One region of the Variovorax monticola genome, then DNA from elsewhere that is predicted to be linked to it. Evidence: predicted binding sites of a transcription regulator. Region 1 holds the regulator's gene; each other region holds the start of a gene.
What was found. The regulator LexA, encoded in region 1, represses DNA repair genes until DNA is damaged. The targets are predictions, from matches to a motif close to ACTGTATNNNNATACAGT.

Region 2: the regulator LexA is predicted to act here: its motif matches at 2,183-2,200, upstream of recA (recombinase RecA).
Region 3: the regulator LexA is predicted to act here: its motif matches at 2,062-2,079, upstream of imuA (translesion DNA synthesis-associated protein ImuA).
Region 4: the regulator LexA is predicted to act here: its motif matches at 1,600-1,617, upstream of ACSFA5_RS25815 (ATP-dependent helicase).

What each region holds. Positions count from the first base shown of each region.
Region 1 is NZ_JBPJZP010000002.1:1,167,086-1,170,958, forward strand. It holds gene ACSFA5_RS11105 (D-2-hydroxyacid dehydrogenase family protein) at 1-375, opposite strand, end outside; gene ACSFA5_RS11110 (hypothetical protein) at 477-854, opposite strand; gene lexA (transcriptional repressor LexA) at 992-1,675, opposite strand; gene ACSFA5_RS11120 (asparaginase) at 1,749-2,717, shown strand; gene adk (adenylate kinase) at 2,764-3,420, opposite strand; gene kdsB (3-deoxy-manno-octulosonate cytidylyltransferase) at 3,557-3,873, opposite strand, start outside.
Region 2 is NZ_JBPJZP010000005.1:359,857-363,729, forward strand. It holds gene ACSFA5_RS19500 (mandelate racemase/muconate lactonizing enzyme family protein) at 1-46, shown strand, start outside; gene ACSFA5_RS19505 (SRPBCC family protein) at 66-491, opposite strand; gene recX (recombination regulator RecX) at 475-933, opposite strand; gene recA (recombinase RecA) at 994-2,118, opposite strand; gene ACSFA5_RS19520 (MarR family winged helix-turn-helix transcriptional regulator) at 2,266-2,751, shown strand; gene ACSFA5_RS19525 (response regulator) at 2,824-3,498, shown strand; gene ACSFA5_RS19530 (hypothetical protein) at 3,521-3,873, opposite strand, start outside.
Region 3 is NZ_JBPJZP010000002.1:769,276-773,148, reverse strand. It holds gene ACSFA5_RS08990 (Y-family DNA polymerase) at 1-1,272, opposite strand, end outside; gene imuA (translesion DNA synthesis-associated protein ImuA) at 1,241-2,047, opposite strand; gene ACSFA5_RS08980 (ABC transporter substrate-binding protein) at 2,181-3,314, shown strand; gene ACSFA5_RS08975 (cysteine hydrolase family protein) at 3,354-3,873, opposite strand, start outside.
Region 4 is NZ_JBPJZP010000007.1:368,694-372,566, reverse strand. It holds gene ACSFA5_RS25815 (ATP-dependent helicase) at 1-1,587, opposite strand, end outside; gene corA (magnesium/cobalt transporter CorA) at 1,812-2,798, shown strand; gene ACSFA5_RS25805 (5'-methylthioadenosine/adenosylhomocysteine nucleosidase) at 2,791-3,570, opposite strand; gene ACSFA5_RS25800 (ABC transporter substrate-binding protein) at 3,574-3,873, opposite strand, start outside.

The sequences.
Region 1 (3,873 bases):
GCTGATGTACTGCGGCAGCCTGCGCATGGCGGCCATGATGAGCGCCCAGGTGAGCTCGGCGGGCGCCTGCGGAGAGCCCGAGCCCTCTGCCACCGCCACGCCGCGCTCGGTACAGGCCGCCACGTCGATGTGGCCGGCGACGCGCCCGGTCTGCGAAATGAGCTTGAGCTTGGGCAGCTTTTCGATGAGCTGGCGAGAAATCTGGGAGCGCTCGCGAATCAGCACGATCACGTCGGCGTCCTTGAGGCGGACCGACAACTGCCCGATGCCTTTCACCGTGTTGGTGTAGACCTTGGCCGCGTACGCGTCCAGCTTGGCGGCGCAGCGCAACTTGCGCACCGCGTCCTGGTAGTCGTCGAGGATCACAATGTTCATGGCGTGCCATTGTGCCTCGCAGCATCGGCATGTCGCACCGGTGAACGTTTGGATACCCAGCCCCGGGGCGGCTTCCAAGCCACGCCCGGGGAGTGTTCGCCTCAGTGCAGGCGCGTCGATCGGTGGACCGTGGCCAGGGTTTCGGCGGCTTCGATGGCGGCCAGCCGGTCGAGCTCGTCGCACACGTCGGCCATGCGCCCGGAGATCACGACGCGGTTATTGCGCTGCTGGCCTTTGCCGTCGACCACGCGAACCACGCGCAGGGGGCGTGCAGGGGCCGTGGCGACCTCGGGCGCCGAAGCGTTGCTGCCGGCGCGGGTGGTGCAAGCGGGGCGCACGGCGACGTAGCGCAATCCGGCGGACGTGTCGTTGGGGTCGAGTCGGTCCCTGGCGTGGGGCCGGCGCGCCGGAATCAGGCGGTTGGCCAGCGATTGCAGCGGCATCCAGAAATCAGCGATGGCGAGGAGGGCGATTCCCATGTGAACTCCAAAAAAGTATGAGGTTGAACACAGGCAGGATTTCTTGAATCGGCCGCGACAGGGTGATGGCGACCTTGCGCCATACGCCCGCCACCTGTCGCGGCCGGATGAGGTGCTGCTGTCAGCAGGCCATGGGCCTACATGAGCATGGTGTTGCGGATGAGCCCGACCGCGAGGCCTTCGATTTCGAAGGGCTCTCCCGGCTGCACGATGATGGTCGGGTAGTCGGGGTTTTCGGCGTGGAGCTCGATGACCTGCTTGTTGCGCTTCAGGCGCTTGACGGTCACCTCTTCGCCCAGTCGCGCAACCACGATCTGCCCATTGCGCGCTTCCTTGGTGGCCTGAACGGCGAGCAGGTCGCCGTCCATGATGCCGGCGTCGCGCATCGACATGCCGCGCACCTTCAGCAGGTAGTCGGGCTGGCGCTGGAACAGCGTGTTCTCGACGTAGTAGGTCTGGTCGACATGCTCTTGCGCCAGGATGGGCGAGCCAGCCGCGACACGACCGATGAGCGGCAGCGCCAACTGGGCCATGCCGGGCAGCGAGAGCGAGAACTGGCCGCCTTCGCGGTGGCGCGTTTCGTTGAGCGAACGCAGGGCGTCGCCCTTGAGGCGGATGCCGCGCGAGGTGCCGCTGACGAGTTCGATCACGCCCTTGCGGGCCAGCGCCTGAAGGTGTTCTTCGGCGGCATTGGCCGACTTGAACCCCAGTTCATTGGCGATTTCGGCGCGCGTGGGCGGCGCGCCGGTGCGTGCGATGGCGCTCTGGATCAAGTCCAGGATCTGCTGCTGGCGGGCTGTAAGCTTCACGGCGAACTGCATATGTGGTTCCTTGCGGCACTGGGTAGATATCCAGTAGCTGTATTTTTAACCAGTTTTTAGAAGTTGACAAGTCATGGTCAATTCCCTTTCGTCCGAACTGCGTCGTGTGGTGGTCCTGGGCACCGGCGGCACCATTGCCGGCAAGGCCGCCAGCAGCGGCGACAACATCGGCTACACCGCCGGGCAGGTCGGCGTGGCGGACCTGCTGGGCGGCATCGCGCCCGCCGGCGTGACGCTGGTGGCGGAGCAGGTGGCGCAACTCGACAGCAAGGACATGTCCTTCGAGGTGTGGCAGAAGCTGGCGCAACGCTGCGCGCATTGGCTCGCGCAGCCGGACGTGGCGGGCATCGTGATCACGCACGGCACGGACACGCTCGAGGAAACTGCCTTCTTCCTGCACACCGTGCTGGCTGCGACCAAGCCCGTGGTGCTGACCTGCGCGATGCGACCCGCGACTGCGCTGGCGCCTGATGGACCCCAGAATGTCCGGGACGCCATCGGCGTTGCTGCCACGGCAGGCGCGCGGGGCGTGACAGCGGTGTGCGCTGGAACCATCCACAGCGGTTTGGACATCCAGAAGACCCACACCTACCGGCTCGATGCCTTTGCGTCAGGCGATGCCGGGCCGGTGGGCTATGTGGAGGAAGGCGAAGTGCGCCTGGTCCGGGGATGGCCCGAAGCTGCTGCGTCGCACACGGCGAAGGTCGTCAATGAAGGCGCATTGCAATGGCCGCGCGTCGAGATCGTCATGAGCCATGCGGGCGCCAGCGGGGCGCTGGTCGATGCGCTCGTTCTGTCCGGTGGCTCGGCGAGTGCCGCGCCGCTGCGAGGACTGGTGCTGGCAGCGACTGGCAACGGCACGTTGCACCATGCGCTCGAAAAAGCCGCGCTGAAGGCTGAGTCCGAAGGTGTGGCGGTGATTCGCGCGACGCGATGCGCGAATGGGCGCATCCTTCCGACGGGAGGCGAGCAGTTGCGCGACGCGGGCGCGTGGACTCCAGTAAAGGCGCGCATCGCGCTGATGCTGGAACTGCTCGGGTAAGGAAGAAGAAGCCGCCCTGTGCAAATGGCCGAGGGCGGCTGCGAAATCAGCTGCTCAGTGCGGCCAGAGCGCGCTGGGTGATTTCATCGACTGTGCCCACGCCCTTGATGGCGCGGTACTTCGGCGAGGCGGCGGGGTCGGCCTTGGCCCATGCCGAGTAGTAGTCGACCAGCGGGCGCGTCTGCTGGCTGTATACGTCCAGCCGCTTGCCCACGGTTTCTTCCTTGTCGTCCTCGCGCTGGATCAGGTCTTCACCCGTGACGTCGTCCTTGCCTTCCACCTTGGGCGGGTTGAACTTGACGTGGTAGGTGCGGCCCGAGGCCGGGTGCGAACGGCGCCCGCTCATGCGTTCGATGATGTCGCTGAAGGGCACGTCGATCTCAAGCACGTAGTCGAGTTTGACGCCGGCTGCCTTCATGGCGTCGGCCTGGGGAATGGTGCGCGGGAAGCCGTCGAACAGAAATCCGCTGGCGCAGTCGGCCTGCGCAATGCGTTCCTTCACCAGATTGATGATCAGGTCATCGCTGACCAGAGCGCCCGCGTCCATGATGGCCTTGGCCTGCTGCCCCAGCGGCGTACCGGCCTTGACGGCGGCGCGCAGCATGTCGCCGGTCGAGATTTGGGGAATGCTGTATTTCTGGCAAATGAAGGCCGCTTGCGTGCCTTTGCCCGCCCCGGGCGCGCCCAGCAAAATTAGTCTCATGGTGTCCTCGGACGGTTCTTAGATTTTGTGTCGCACCAAGCATTGGCCCGAGGGCTGGGCAAGGCGGAATTGCTTCGAGGATAGCATGCGTGCCCCCGGAGAAATCCCCGCGTTTCCCGCCGGTGGGGCGGTCTTCTCAGGCCGTGCGGCCGGAGGCAAAGACCGCGCGCACCCGTGCGAGGTCTTCAGGCGTGTCGATGCCCGGGCCGGGTGCCACGTGGCTCACATGCACCGCAATGCGGTGCCCGTGCCACAGTGCGCGCAGTTGTTCCAGCGCCTCGGTTGCCTCGACGGGGGCGGGCGGCAGCAAAGGAAACTTGCGCACGAAGCCCGCGCGGTAGCCATAGATGCCGATGTGCCGCAACGGTGCGGGCGTGGGCAGCACGCTCGGCGCCGCGCCGTTGGCGGAGCCGTCGCGCCACCATGGAATGGGCGCGCGGCTGAAGTACATGG
Region 2 (3,873 bases), on a different contig from region 1:
GCTGAAGGCGCGGCGCAAGTTCGCGCCGATCGTGGTGCGCGGCTGAAGAAGCCCCGCCGCCTGGCTCAGGCTTCCAGCAGATTGCGCAGCGCCAGCAGGTCGCGCGCGATCCACTGCGCATCGCGCTCGAAGGCCGCGTCGTCCATGTGCGGCTGGCGCAACAGCGTGAACTGCAACTCGCAGATGTCGGGTGCGACGCCGATCACGCGAAACGGCAGGTAGACCTCGGGCACGCCTTCGGGCGCGACCCAGTGGTCGAGCACGCCGAAGTCGTTGCGCGGCGCGAAGCGCATGCGGGCGTCGCCGCTTTCGGGCGTGCGCACGGTCCAGTGGTCGCCGTGCGGCACCAGCGCGCTCTTCGCGAGGCCGCTGGCCCAGTCGGGCAGGCGCTTCGGGTCGGCCGCGAGCACATAGGCGCGGCGCCATTCGCACTGCACGCGCTGCGTGACGACGCGCGAGGGCGCGGCGTGGTCTTCATTCGTCGTTTTCATCGAAATCGCTCCTGAGTACCTTGGACACGACGGCGCCGGAAAAACCGCGCGCCATCAGGAACCGCATCTGCTTCGCCCGCTCCTTCGCATCGGCGGGCGGCGCGTCGAAGCGGCGGCGCCACAGGGCCGTAGCGCGTTCGACTTCCGTGGCCTGCAAGCCGGCCACCGCCTCGGCGATGGCCTCGGGCGCGATGCCCTTGGCCTGCAGCTCCTGCCGCACCCGCAGCGCGCCGGAGCGGGCCGCGCGCTGGTTCAGCACCGAGGCCACCACGCGCAGTTCGCTGATGAAGTCTTTCGCGGTCAGTTCGTCGAGCGCCTTGGCCAGCGTGCCGGGCTCTTCTTCGTGCTTCGCGAGCTTGCGCTCCAGTTCCAGGCGCGAATGCTCGCGCTGGCTCAGCAGGCGCAGGGCGCGGCCTTTGAGGGAGGGGGCGTTGAATGCCATGCGGCGGGTCCTGGCCTTGCTCGCGCGGCCCCGCATGAGGCCGCGGAGCCGCGCGGGATCTTATTCGCCCTTCTCGGCCTTGTCTGCCTTCTCGGCCTTGTCCGCCTTGGCGGCCTTCTGCGGCTTCTCGGGCGTGGCGCCGGCGTCGGCGGCCAGCAGCGGAATGCCCAGCGACTCGCGCACCTTGTTCTCGATTTCGCGCGACAGCTCGGGGTTCTCGCGCAGGAACTCGCGGGCGTTGTCACGGCCCTGGCCGATTTTTTCGCCGTTGTAGGCGTACCAGGCGCCCGACTTGTCGACGATCTTGGCGGTCACGCCCATGTCGATGACTTCGCCTTCGCGGCTGATGCCCTCGCCGAACAGAATGTCGAACTCCGCCGTCTTGAACGGAGGCGACACCTTGTTCTTCACCACCTTCACCTTGGTTTCGTTGCCGATGGCCTCGTCGCCCTTCTTGATGGTGCCGATGCGGCGGATGTCCAGGCGCACCGAGGCGTAGAACTTCAGCGCGTTGCCGCCGGTGGTGGTTTCGGGCGAGCCGAACATCACGCCGATCTTCATGCGGATCTGGTTGATGAAGATGACCATGCAGTTGGTCTTCTTGATGGTGGCGGTGAGCTTGCGCAGCGCCTGGCTCATCAGGCGGGCCTGCAGGCCGGGCAGCGAGTCGCCCATTTCGCCTTCGATTTCGGCCTTGGGCGTGAGCGCGGCGACCGAGTCGATGACGATCAGGTCGACGGCGCCCGAGCGCACCAGCGAGTCGACGATTTCGAGCGCCTGCTCGCCGGTGTCGGGCTGGCTGATCAGCAGGTCGGACAGGTTCACGCCGAGCTTCTGGGCGTATTGCACGTCGAGCGCATGCTCGGCGTCGACGAAGGCGCAGGTGCCGGCCTGCTTCTGCATGGAGGCGATGACCTGCAACGTGAGCGTGGTCTTGCCCGACGATTCAGGGCCGTAGATTTCGATCACGCGGCCGCGCGGCAGGCCGCCGACGCCCAGGGCGATGTCCAGGCCGAGCGAGCCGGTGGAGACCACCTGGATGTCTTCGAGCGCCTCGCCTTCGCCGAGCCGCATGATCGTGCCCTTGCCGAACTGCTTTTCGATTTGTGCCAGCGCGGCCTGCAGGGCCTTGGCCTTTTCACTGTTGGCGACCGAGATGCTTGCGCCCTTGACAACTGCGTCCATGTGGAAATCTCCTTGAATATCAACGGTTTGTGTGAGGTGTCATCCGATCTGCTTTTAACCACAGGCTGGATGCTTGAACAGTAGTGTAGGGGTTCGTTGGTTCGAGTAAACCCATTTTTTGATCAGTTTGCTTTACCATTTGGCGCCATGTCCGAAGCCGCATTTCCACCCGACACCGACGCCTGGCGCCAGACCCACCTGGGCCGCCTGCTGGGCCATGCCATGCGGCGTTTCGATGCGCGCGTGCTCGAACTGATGGCGCACGACATCGACGTGCCGCTGGCGCTGTCGAACCTGGCGGCGCGCGCGCAGGTGAGCGCGGCGCACATTCACATCACGCGGCATCTGGCGCGCGAGGGCTCGCGCCTGACCGAGCTGGCCGAGCGCGCCGGCATGACCAAGCAGGCGATGGGCGCGCTGGTGGACCAGTGCGAGGCCTGGGGGCTGGTCACGCGCGGGCCCGACCCGCTGGACGCGCGGGCGCGGCGCGTGCTGTTCACGGCCGACGGCCTGGCCTGGCTCGACGCCTTCCGCAGCGCAGTGACGCAGGCCGAGCGCGAGTTCAAAAGCAGCGTGGGCGACGACATCGCCACCGTGGTAACCATCGGTCTGGAAGCCTATACAGCGGGCTAGACTCCGGCGCAGAGACAAATGTGAACGGTGCCGGTCCGGCGCCGGACACACGACACAGGCCGGGGGTGCCGCATGCGGATTCTGATTGCCGAAGACGACCAGGTGCTGGCCGATGCCCTGCTGCGCAGCCTGCGCACCTCGGGTGCGGCGGTCGACCACGTGGCCAACGGTTCGCAGGCCGACACCGCGCTCATGACCCATGACGAGTTCGACCTGCTGATCCTCGACCTGGGGCTGCCCGGCCTGCACGGCATCGAGATCCTCAAACGCCTGCGCGCGCGCGGCTCGCAGCTGCCGGTGCTGGTGCTCACGGCGGCCGACAGCGTGGAAGAACGCGTCAAGGGCCTGGACCACGGCGCCGACGACTACATGGCCAAGCCCTTCAGCCTGCAGGAGCTCGAGGCGCGCGTGCGCGCCCTCACGCGGCGCGGCATGGGCACCACCAGCAACACCATCCGCCACGGCCCGCTGGTGTACGACCAGGGCGGCCGCGTGGCCACCATCGACGGCAAGATGGTCGAGCTGTCGGCGCGCGAACTCGGCCTGCTCGAAGTGCTGCTGCAGCGCGCCGGCCGGCTGGTGAGCAAGGACCAGCTGGTCGACCGCCTGTGCGAATGGGGCGAGGAGGTGAGCCTGAACGCCATCGAGGTGTACATCCACCGCCTGCGCAAGAAGATCGAGAAGGGGCCGGTGCGCATTGCGACGGTGCGCGGGCTGGGCTACTGCCTGGAGAAGATCCCGGGCTGAGCCCCGTCCGCGCGGCGGACCTTCACAGCTTGCGAAGATTCGCTGAGAGCGTGGCGCCCGCACCGCCCTTGACCAGGAACGAGATGCCCCTGAAGTAGCCGTTGCTTTCGAAATTGCCCGCCGGCGCCAGCGAGATGACGGCAGGTCCCGCGTAGGGCAGAGTGGTGTTGAGCTGGCAGGCGGTCTTCGTGTCGGTGCCGGTGTTGACCGCCTTCATCGTGAGGCCGTACATGTTCTTGGAAGTGCCGGGCTGTGCCTGCGACACGGTCCCCGAGATGCTGCAGTTGCCCACCTGCGCACCGGTCGTCGTGCCGGTGAATGCGCCCTTGGCGTTGACTTCGATCGAGACGCCGATGCCGAAACTGGTGTCCGCGT
Region 3 (3,873 bases), 400 kb from region 1:
GCCGCCCTCGTCCTTGCCGCCCCACCAGCCGGTCTCCATGCGCTGTGGGCCGACGAGCCGGCTCAACGGGCCGCGGTAGCACGGGCGCTCGCCGTCCATGTCGAGCAGCAGCGGCTCGGGCAAGAGCCACGGCGGGTAGAGGGCGTCGGGTTGCGAGGCGGCGGCCTGCGCTTCCTTGCGGACCTTTTCGGGTGCCTTGGGCGCCTTGTCGAGTGACTTTTCTTTCTGCAGCGCCGGCCGCCACGCCTGCTTGCGCTCCGGCCGATGGTCGGCCTGCGCCGAAGGCACCACCACCTGCTGCGCCCCGAGCCGTACGCTGAGCCGCTCGACCATCTCGTGCAGCTTGTCGCCCTTGCGGTTGTCTTCCGGCAGAAAGCTGGTGCTGGCGCCGGCCCACGGGTCGGTTTCGAGCGTGCGCAGCTTCAGCCAGCTCACGGGCGCGGCCAGCGTGGTGAGGGCGAGCTTTTCGGACAGCAGCCGGCGCAGATGCGCCATGTCCTGCGTGGGCTCGGCCGTGCGCACGGTGAGCTGCTGGTGCGGCGGCAGGTTCACGCCGTTGAAGCGCTTCAGGTCGAGCGTCCACTGCAGCTCGAGCGCACGCGCGCCGCGCTGCCGCGCGCGCAGCCAGATCTGCAGGGCCGACAACAGCCGGTTGCCCGACCACATGAGTTCGGGCCCGGTCTGGGCCAGCGCGGGCAGCTCCAGCTTCTGCTCGAACACGTCGGGCAGCGTGAGCCAGGCGTGGCTTTCGGGGCGCAGGCCCCAGGCGGCGTCGAGCGCCACGCGCAATTCCGCGCCGAAGCGCCGCGTGAGGCCGCCGCGCGGCAGCGCCGCCACGTCGCCCCAGGTGCGACAGCCCAGGCGCGCGAGCAGGTCGAGGTGGCCGTGCGCGGCGGTCAGCGTGTCCAGCGGCAGGCCGGCCGGAATCTGCGGGGGACGGCGCTCTTCGCGCGCGAACAGGCGCAGCCGCGCCAGCGCGATCAGGCTGGTGGCACCCTGCGCGCCCAGCATGCGCGCGCCGGGCACGGGGTTGTACGCGAGCAGTTGCCGCATCAACTGGGTGCGCCCGCCCCACAGGCGTTCGCAAGCAGAGACCTCGAGCATCAGCGCCTCGTCCTGCCAGGCGACGTGGGGTGTGTACTGCAGCGCCCACCAGCCCAGCGCTTCAGGTGTGGGCAGGGCCGCGGCATCGGCGGCTCGGGGCGAATCGGGGCCGGCCGGGGTGGTGGGAGTGGTGGCCTCAAGCGACCACTGCAAGGCGATCCAGTGCATCCTGGCCTCCCTTCCACGCATCGATGCGCACCACGGTGGCCGACGTGGCCGTTGCGCCGGCGGGCACCGTGCCCTGCTGCTGCAAACGCAGCTTGCGCCGCAGCCGGGCGGCGGCCAGCAGCGCGGCCATGCGCTCGTTGCGCGCCGGCAGCATCACCGGCGCGGCCAGCGGCGGGCCGCGCCGCTTGAGGATGTGCAATTCGATCTGCGACGCATCGGCCTCGCTGCGCGAGGCGCTGATGCGCAGGCGCGCGGGCGAGGCCGACAGCGCGACCGATTCGGGCCGGCACACGAACAGCAGCAGCTCGTGCTGGGCGGCGGCCAGCTGCAGCCGCCGCAGTTCGCCCACCCGCGCCTGCGGCAGCCACGCCACGACGGCCGCCACGTCCGCGCAGCGCAGCGCCTGCTCGCATGCCCAGAGGCGCGCGGGCGCCGCCTCGCTCTTGACGCACATCAGAGACTCCACCGGCAGCCCCCGCGCCGCGAGCGACGCCCCGCAAGGCTCGTAGGGCGGTCCGATCAGCACCACCGGCCCGCCGCGCGCCTGCACGGCCTGGGCCAGCGCGGGCAGCAACAGCTGCCACACATGCGCTTCGGGCGCGGTTTGCAGCAGTTCCGTCATCGCCCCGACCGGCCAGCCGCCGCCCGGCAGTTCCGCGTCCAGCGCGGCGTGGCCGGTGGCGACGACCTGCGCATCGGCCAGGCCGAGTTCGTCGGCGTGCCAGACGCCGCGGCCCGCGGCGGCGGAAAAGGAGTCGAGGAAAGGGAGGCCCATGGTGAAGACTGTTAACTGTATTTTTATACAGTATTTCATGCACCACAAGCAAAGACCGGCAAAGATCGATTTACCCCGAAGGAACGCTGCCTTAAGATGAGTTTGTTAACACTTTGTGACTTCAACACACAAAATGATTCGTTCGATCGCCGCCGCCCTGACCGCCGTCACCGCCTTGTTCACCTTGGCACTGGCACTCCCCTCACCGGCGCAGGCGCAACCCAAGCCCATCGTCATCGGCCAGACCTACGTGAAGACCGGGCCGCTCGCGTCCCTGTCGACGGAGCCGCTGGTCGGCATTCGCGCCATGTTCACGGCGCTCAATGCCGCCGGCGGCATCAACGGACGGCCGGTCGAGCTGCGCCAGCTCGACGACGCCTACGACCCCGCCAAGGGCGCGGAAAACGTCAAGACCTTCGTCAACGAAGGCGCGGTCGGCATCCTCATGCCCATCGGCACCTCGTCGTCGGTCGGTGCGCTGAAAACAGCCAACGAACTGAAGATTCCCGTGGTCGGCCCTTACACCGGCGCGGGTCCGGTGGTGAAGTTCTCGGAGTACGGCTTTCCGGTGCGCATCAGCTTCGACGAGGAGTACAGCCGCATCGTGAACCACCTGTTCACCATCGGCCTGTCGCGCATCGCCTTCGCGCACAACGACAACCCGGGCGCGCGCTCGGCGATGGAAAGCACGCAGAAGTTCATTGCCGAGCGCGGCGACAAGATGGTCGGCAGCGTGGCCGTGAAGAACGACGGCTCCGACGCCGCCGAACGCGCGCAGGAGCTGGCCAGGCTCAAGCCCAAGGCGGTGGTGCTGTCGGCCACCAACGACGTGGCCGCGAAGTTCATCACCGCCTACCGCGCGGCCGGCGGCGAGACGGCCTTCTATTCGTTCTCTTTCCTCAACGGGCAGAAGCTGTTCCAGGACATCAGGAAGGACGCGGCCGGCGTGGTCATCTCCCAGGTGGTGCCCTACCCCTGGAACAGCGCGATGCCGGTGATTGCCGAGTACCAGGCGGCCATGAAGAAGATCGGCGCCACCGAGTTCAGCTACGCCAGCCTGGAGGGCTACGTCACGGCCAAGGTGATGGTCGAAGGGCTGAAGCGCGCGGGCGCGAACCCGACGGCGGACTCGCTGCACAAGGGCCTGGAATCTTTCAAGACGCTCGACCTGGGCGGCATTGCCGTGGCCTACCGGCCCGGCGAGCACCGCGGGCTGACCTTCTCGGAGCTGTCGATGCTCAAGGCCGACGGGCGCTACCTGCGCTGATCGGGCTTCGGGCCGGCGAGCCGGGCGGCCACGAAACGTTCAACCGGCCAGCACGATGTCGGCGGCGGGCACCGCGCGAATCGGCACGCCGAAGCTCGTGATGTCCGACAGCGTGGCGTTGTGGTGCGCGCGAATCTGCGCGCCCGTGGCGTGCGGCTTGTCGTGCGAGGTGTGCGCGTCGGCGGCCAGCACCACCTCGTAGCCCAGCGCGGCGGCGCGGCGCGCGGTGGTGTCCACGCAGAACTCCGATGAGTAGCCGCAGATCACCACCCGCTTCACGCCCTGGTCCGACAGCCAGGCTTCGAGCGGCGTGCGCAGAAACGAGTCGGGCGTGGTCTTGCGGATCTTCGTGTCGCGCGAGTCGGTGTTCAGCGCTCCGGCGAGCTGCCAGCGCTCGGAGTCGAACGCCAGGTCCACCGCGTTCTCATGCTGGACGAAGGCGACCGGCACGCCGCTCGCGCGGGCGCGTTCGGTGAGCGCGTTGATGCGCTGCATCACTTCTTGGGCTTCATGGGGACGCGGCGGGTCGTCGCACAGACCACGCTGGACATCGATGACG
Region 4 (3,873 bases), on a different contig from region 1:
CTCCAGGTGCGGCAGGTACCAGTTCACCGCCACCTCCACGTCGGCCGGCCAGGGCAGCGACGGCGCGCGCAGGGCCGCATACGCGTCGGCGAACTCGGCCCACTGCGCGCGCGCGGCGGAAGGCGGTACGAAGTCGCGCACCGCCGCCGCCGGGTCGGTCGCCTTGTCCATCGCATCCAGCAGCCGCGCACCCGTGGCGGGCCCGATGCCCGGAATGAGCTGCGTCACGCGAAAGCCCGCCATGCGCCCGCGCGGGTTTTGTGCAAAGCGCAGCACCGCGAGCAGGTCTTTCACGTGCGAGGCTTCCAGGAACTTGAGTCCGCCGAATTTCACGAACGGAATGTTGCGCCGCGCCAGCTCCAGCTCGAGGCCCGCGCTGTGCGAGGAGGTGCGAAACAGCACCGCCTGCGACTTCAGCGCGAGCCCGCCCTCGCGGTGCGCCAACACCTTGTCGGCCACCCAGCGCGCCTGCCCCGCTTCGTCCGCCACGAGCACCAGCACCGGCTTGCCGGCCGAGGGCTTGTCGGTCCACAGCGTCTTGGCGTGGCGCTCGGCCGCCTGCGCGATCACGCGGTTCGACACGTCGAGGATCGGCTGCGTCGAGCGGTAGTTGCGCTCCAGCGTGACCACGCGGGCTTGCTGCGTGAACTGCGAGGGAAAGTCGAGGATGTTGCGCACCGTGGCGCCGCGAAACGAATAGATCGACTGCGCGTCGTCGCCCACCACCGTCACGCCGCGCCCGTCGGGCTTGAGCCCCAGCAGGATCGACGCCTGCAGCAGGTTGGTGTCCTGGTATTCGTCGATCAGCACATGGTCGAAGCGTGCGCCCATCTGCGCGGCCAGCGCGGGCTCGGCGGCCATTTCGGCCCAATAGAGCAGCAGGTCGTCGTAGTCGAGCACGTTCTGCTGCTGCTTGGCCTCGACGTAGCCGCCGAACAGCTTCTTGAGTTCGGCCTCCCACTCGGCGCACCAGGGAAAAGATTCCTTCAATACCTGCGCCAGCGGCGCGCGCGTGTTCACGCAGCGCGAGTAGATCGACAGGCAGGTGCCCTTGCGCGGAAAGCGGTTCACGGTGGACGACAGCCCGAGTTCATGGCGCACCCACCCCATCAGGTCTTCAGCGTCGCCGCGGTCGTGGATGGTGAAGTTCTCGTCCAGCCCGATCTGCGGGGCATATTCGCGCAGCAGCCGCGCGCCGACGCCGTGGAAGGTGCCGGCCCATGGCAGCACGGGCGGCGCTTCGGACTTCAGCCCGAGCACCCTGGCCAGCACCTGGCCGGCGCGGCGTTCCATTTCCTGCGCGGCCCGGCGCGAGAAGGTCAACAGCAGCAAGCGCTGCGGATCGACGCCGCCGGCAATGAGGTGCGCCACGCGGTGCGCCAGCGTGCTGGTCTTGCCCGAACCGGCGCCGGCAATGACGAGCAGCGGACGTTCGTCGCGCTCGGTGGCGGCATCACCGATGGCGGCGCCCACGCCGTGCTCGACCGCCGCGCGCTGCGCCTCGTTGAGCATGGACAGCGCGGCGGCCAGGCGCTCGGCCTGGGTCTTCGGCGCGGCGGGAAAAGCAAGGGGCGCAGCGGTCTGCATGCGCCCGACTTTACTGTATGCCTGTCCAGTCCGGCCGTCGGCCGTCATATGGCCGGTGACATAATCGCGCCTCGCTGCAACCAGAGATTCTTCCCATGGAAACCGCCCCGTCTCGGCAGCTTTCAACTCCCTTTCACTGACACGTTTTTCGCGCGCGTCGGGCCCGGGAATTGAAAGCGCCCCTCCCCCGCCCCACGTTTCCAGTCACACCCGGGAGTGAGCCCATGCTCAACATCTTTACGCTCGCCAACGGCCGCCTCGTTCAGGAAGAGATCGAGTCGCTCGAAGAGCTCTCCAAGTTCCAGCCGATCTGGGTGGACCTTGAGTCGCCCACGCTCGAAGAAAAACGCTGGATCAAGCAGTACTACGGCCTGTCGATTCCCGAAGACGCGATGGACGAGGACATCGAGGAATCGGCCCGCTTCTATGAAGAAGACAACGGCGAGCTGCACATCCGCTCCGACTTCTTGATCGACGACGACGAAGACCCCCGCACCGTTCGCGTGGCCTTCATCCTGAACCAGCACAACTCCGACCTGCGCAGTCGCGGCGTGCTGTTCTCGATCCACGACGAGGACGTGCCCGTGTTCCGCCTGCTGCGCATGCGCGCGCGCCGCGCGCCGGGGCTGATCGAAGACGCGAAAGAAGTGATGCTCAAGCTCTTCGACGCCGACGCCGAGTACTCGGCCGACACGCTGGAGAACATCTACGACGAGCTCGAAGTGGCGGGCAAGAAGGTGCTCTCGGGCAACGTCACCGACGAGCTGGCCGGCGAAGTGCTCGGCCTCATCGCGCGGCAGGAAGACTTGAACGGGCGCATCCGCCGCAACGTGATGGACACGCGCCGCGCCGTGAGCTTCATGATGCGCAGCAAGATGCTCAACGCCGAGCAGTTCGAGGAAGCGCGCCAGATCCTGCGCGACATCGAGTCGCTGGACAACCACACGGCCTTCCTGTTCGACAAGATCAACTTCCTGATGGATGCGACCGTCGGCTTCATCAACATCAACCAGAACAAGACCATCAAGATCTTCTCGGTGGCCAGCGTGGCGCTGCTGCCGCCCACGCTGATCGCGAGCATCTACGGCATGAACTTCAAGTTCATGCCCGAGCTGGACTGGTCCATGGGCTATCCCTACGCCCTCGTGCTGATGGCGGCGAGCGCGCTGGGGCCGATGTGGTACTTCCGCCGGCGCGGCTGGCTCAAGTAGCCGCGCTGTCGGCAGCAGGCAGCGTGGCCAGCCACGCGCCGACCAGCGCCAGGCTGTAGCGGCTCGCGACCACGGCGACGAAGCGCGCGAAGTCGCCATGCGCCGCGTCGTCGGCCCGGTCGGAAATCGTGCGCATGGCCGCGAAGGGCACGCCGTAGTCGTGGCACACCTGCGCCACCGCCGCGCCTTCCATCTCGACGGCCAGCGCGTCGGGCAGGTCGCGCTGCAGCGCCGCGCTCTCGGCCGTCGTCGACACGAAGCGGTCGCCGCTCACCAGCAGGCCGCGGTGCACCTTCGGCGACCACAGGCCGAACTCGTCGACGCCCGCCTGCCCGATCAACGCCACCGGGTCGCGCAGCACGCCCGCGACGACATCCGACAGTGCGTCGCTGATCGCAGCGTCCGCCGCAAAGCGCGACAGCCCCATCAACGGCACCTCGTGCTTCGGAAAGATCGGCGAGGCGTCCATGTCGTGCTGCAGCAGCGCTGTCGCCACCACCACGTCGCCCACATTCACGCCCGGCGCCAGTCCGCCCGCGACACCGGTGAACACGATGGCCCGCACGCCGAAGCGCTCGAGCAGCACCGTGGCCGTGACCGCCGCCGCGACCTTGCCGATGCGCGACAGCACCGCCACGACCGGCTGGCCGTGCAGATGACCGACCCAGAAGTCGCGCCCCGCGACACGCACGCGCTGCTCGTCGGGCATCTGCGCGAGCAGCGCGCCCAACTCCTCATGCATGGCCGCAACGATGGCGACGGGTGCGGCCATGGCTTACTTCATGTCCACGCCGTAGAACGTATGGCGCCCGAACGGGCTCAGCTTGAAGTCGACCACTTCCTTGCGCACCGGCTTCAGCTGCACCGCGTGCGCGATGGTGAACCACGGCGCCTGCTCCTTGAAGATGACCTGCGCCTTCTTGTACAGCGCATCGCGGTCGGCCTGCCTGGTCGTGCTCTTGGCCTTCACCACGAGGTCTTCGTACGGCTGGTAGCAGAACTTCGACACATTGCTGCCGCTGGCCGACTTGGCCGAGGCGCAGCCCAGCAGCGTGTAGAGAAAGTTGTCCGGGTC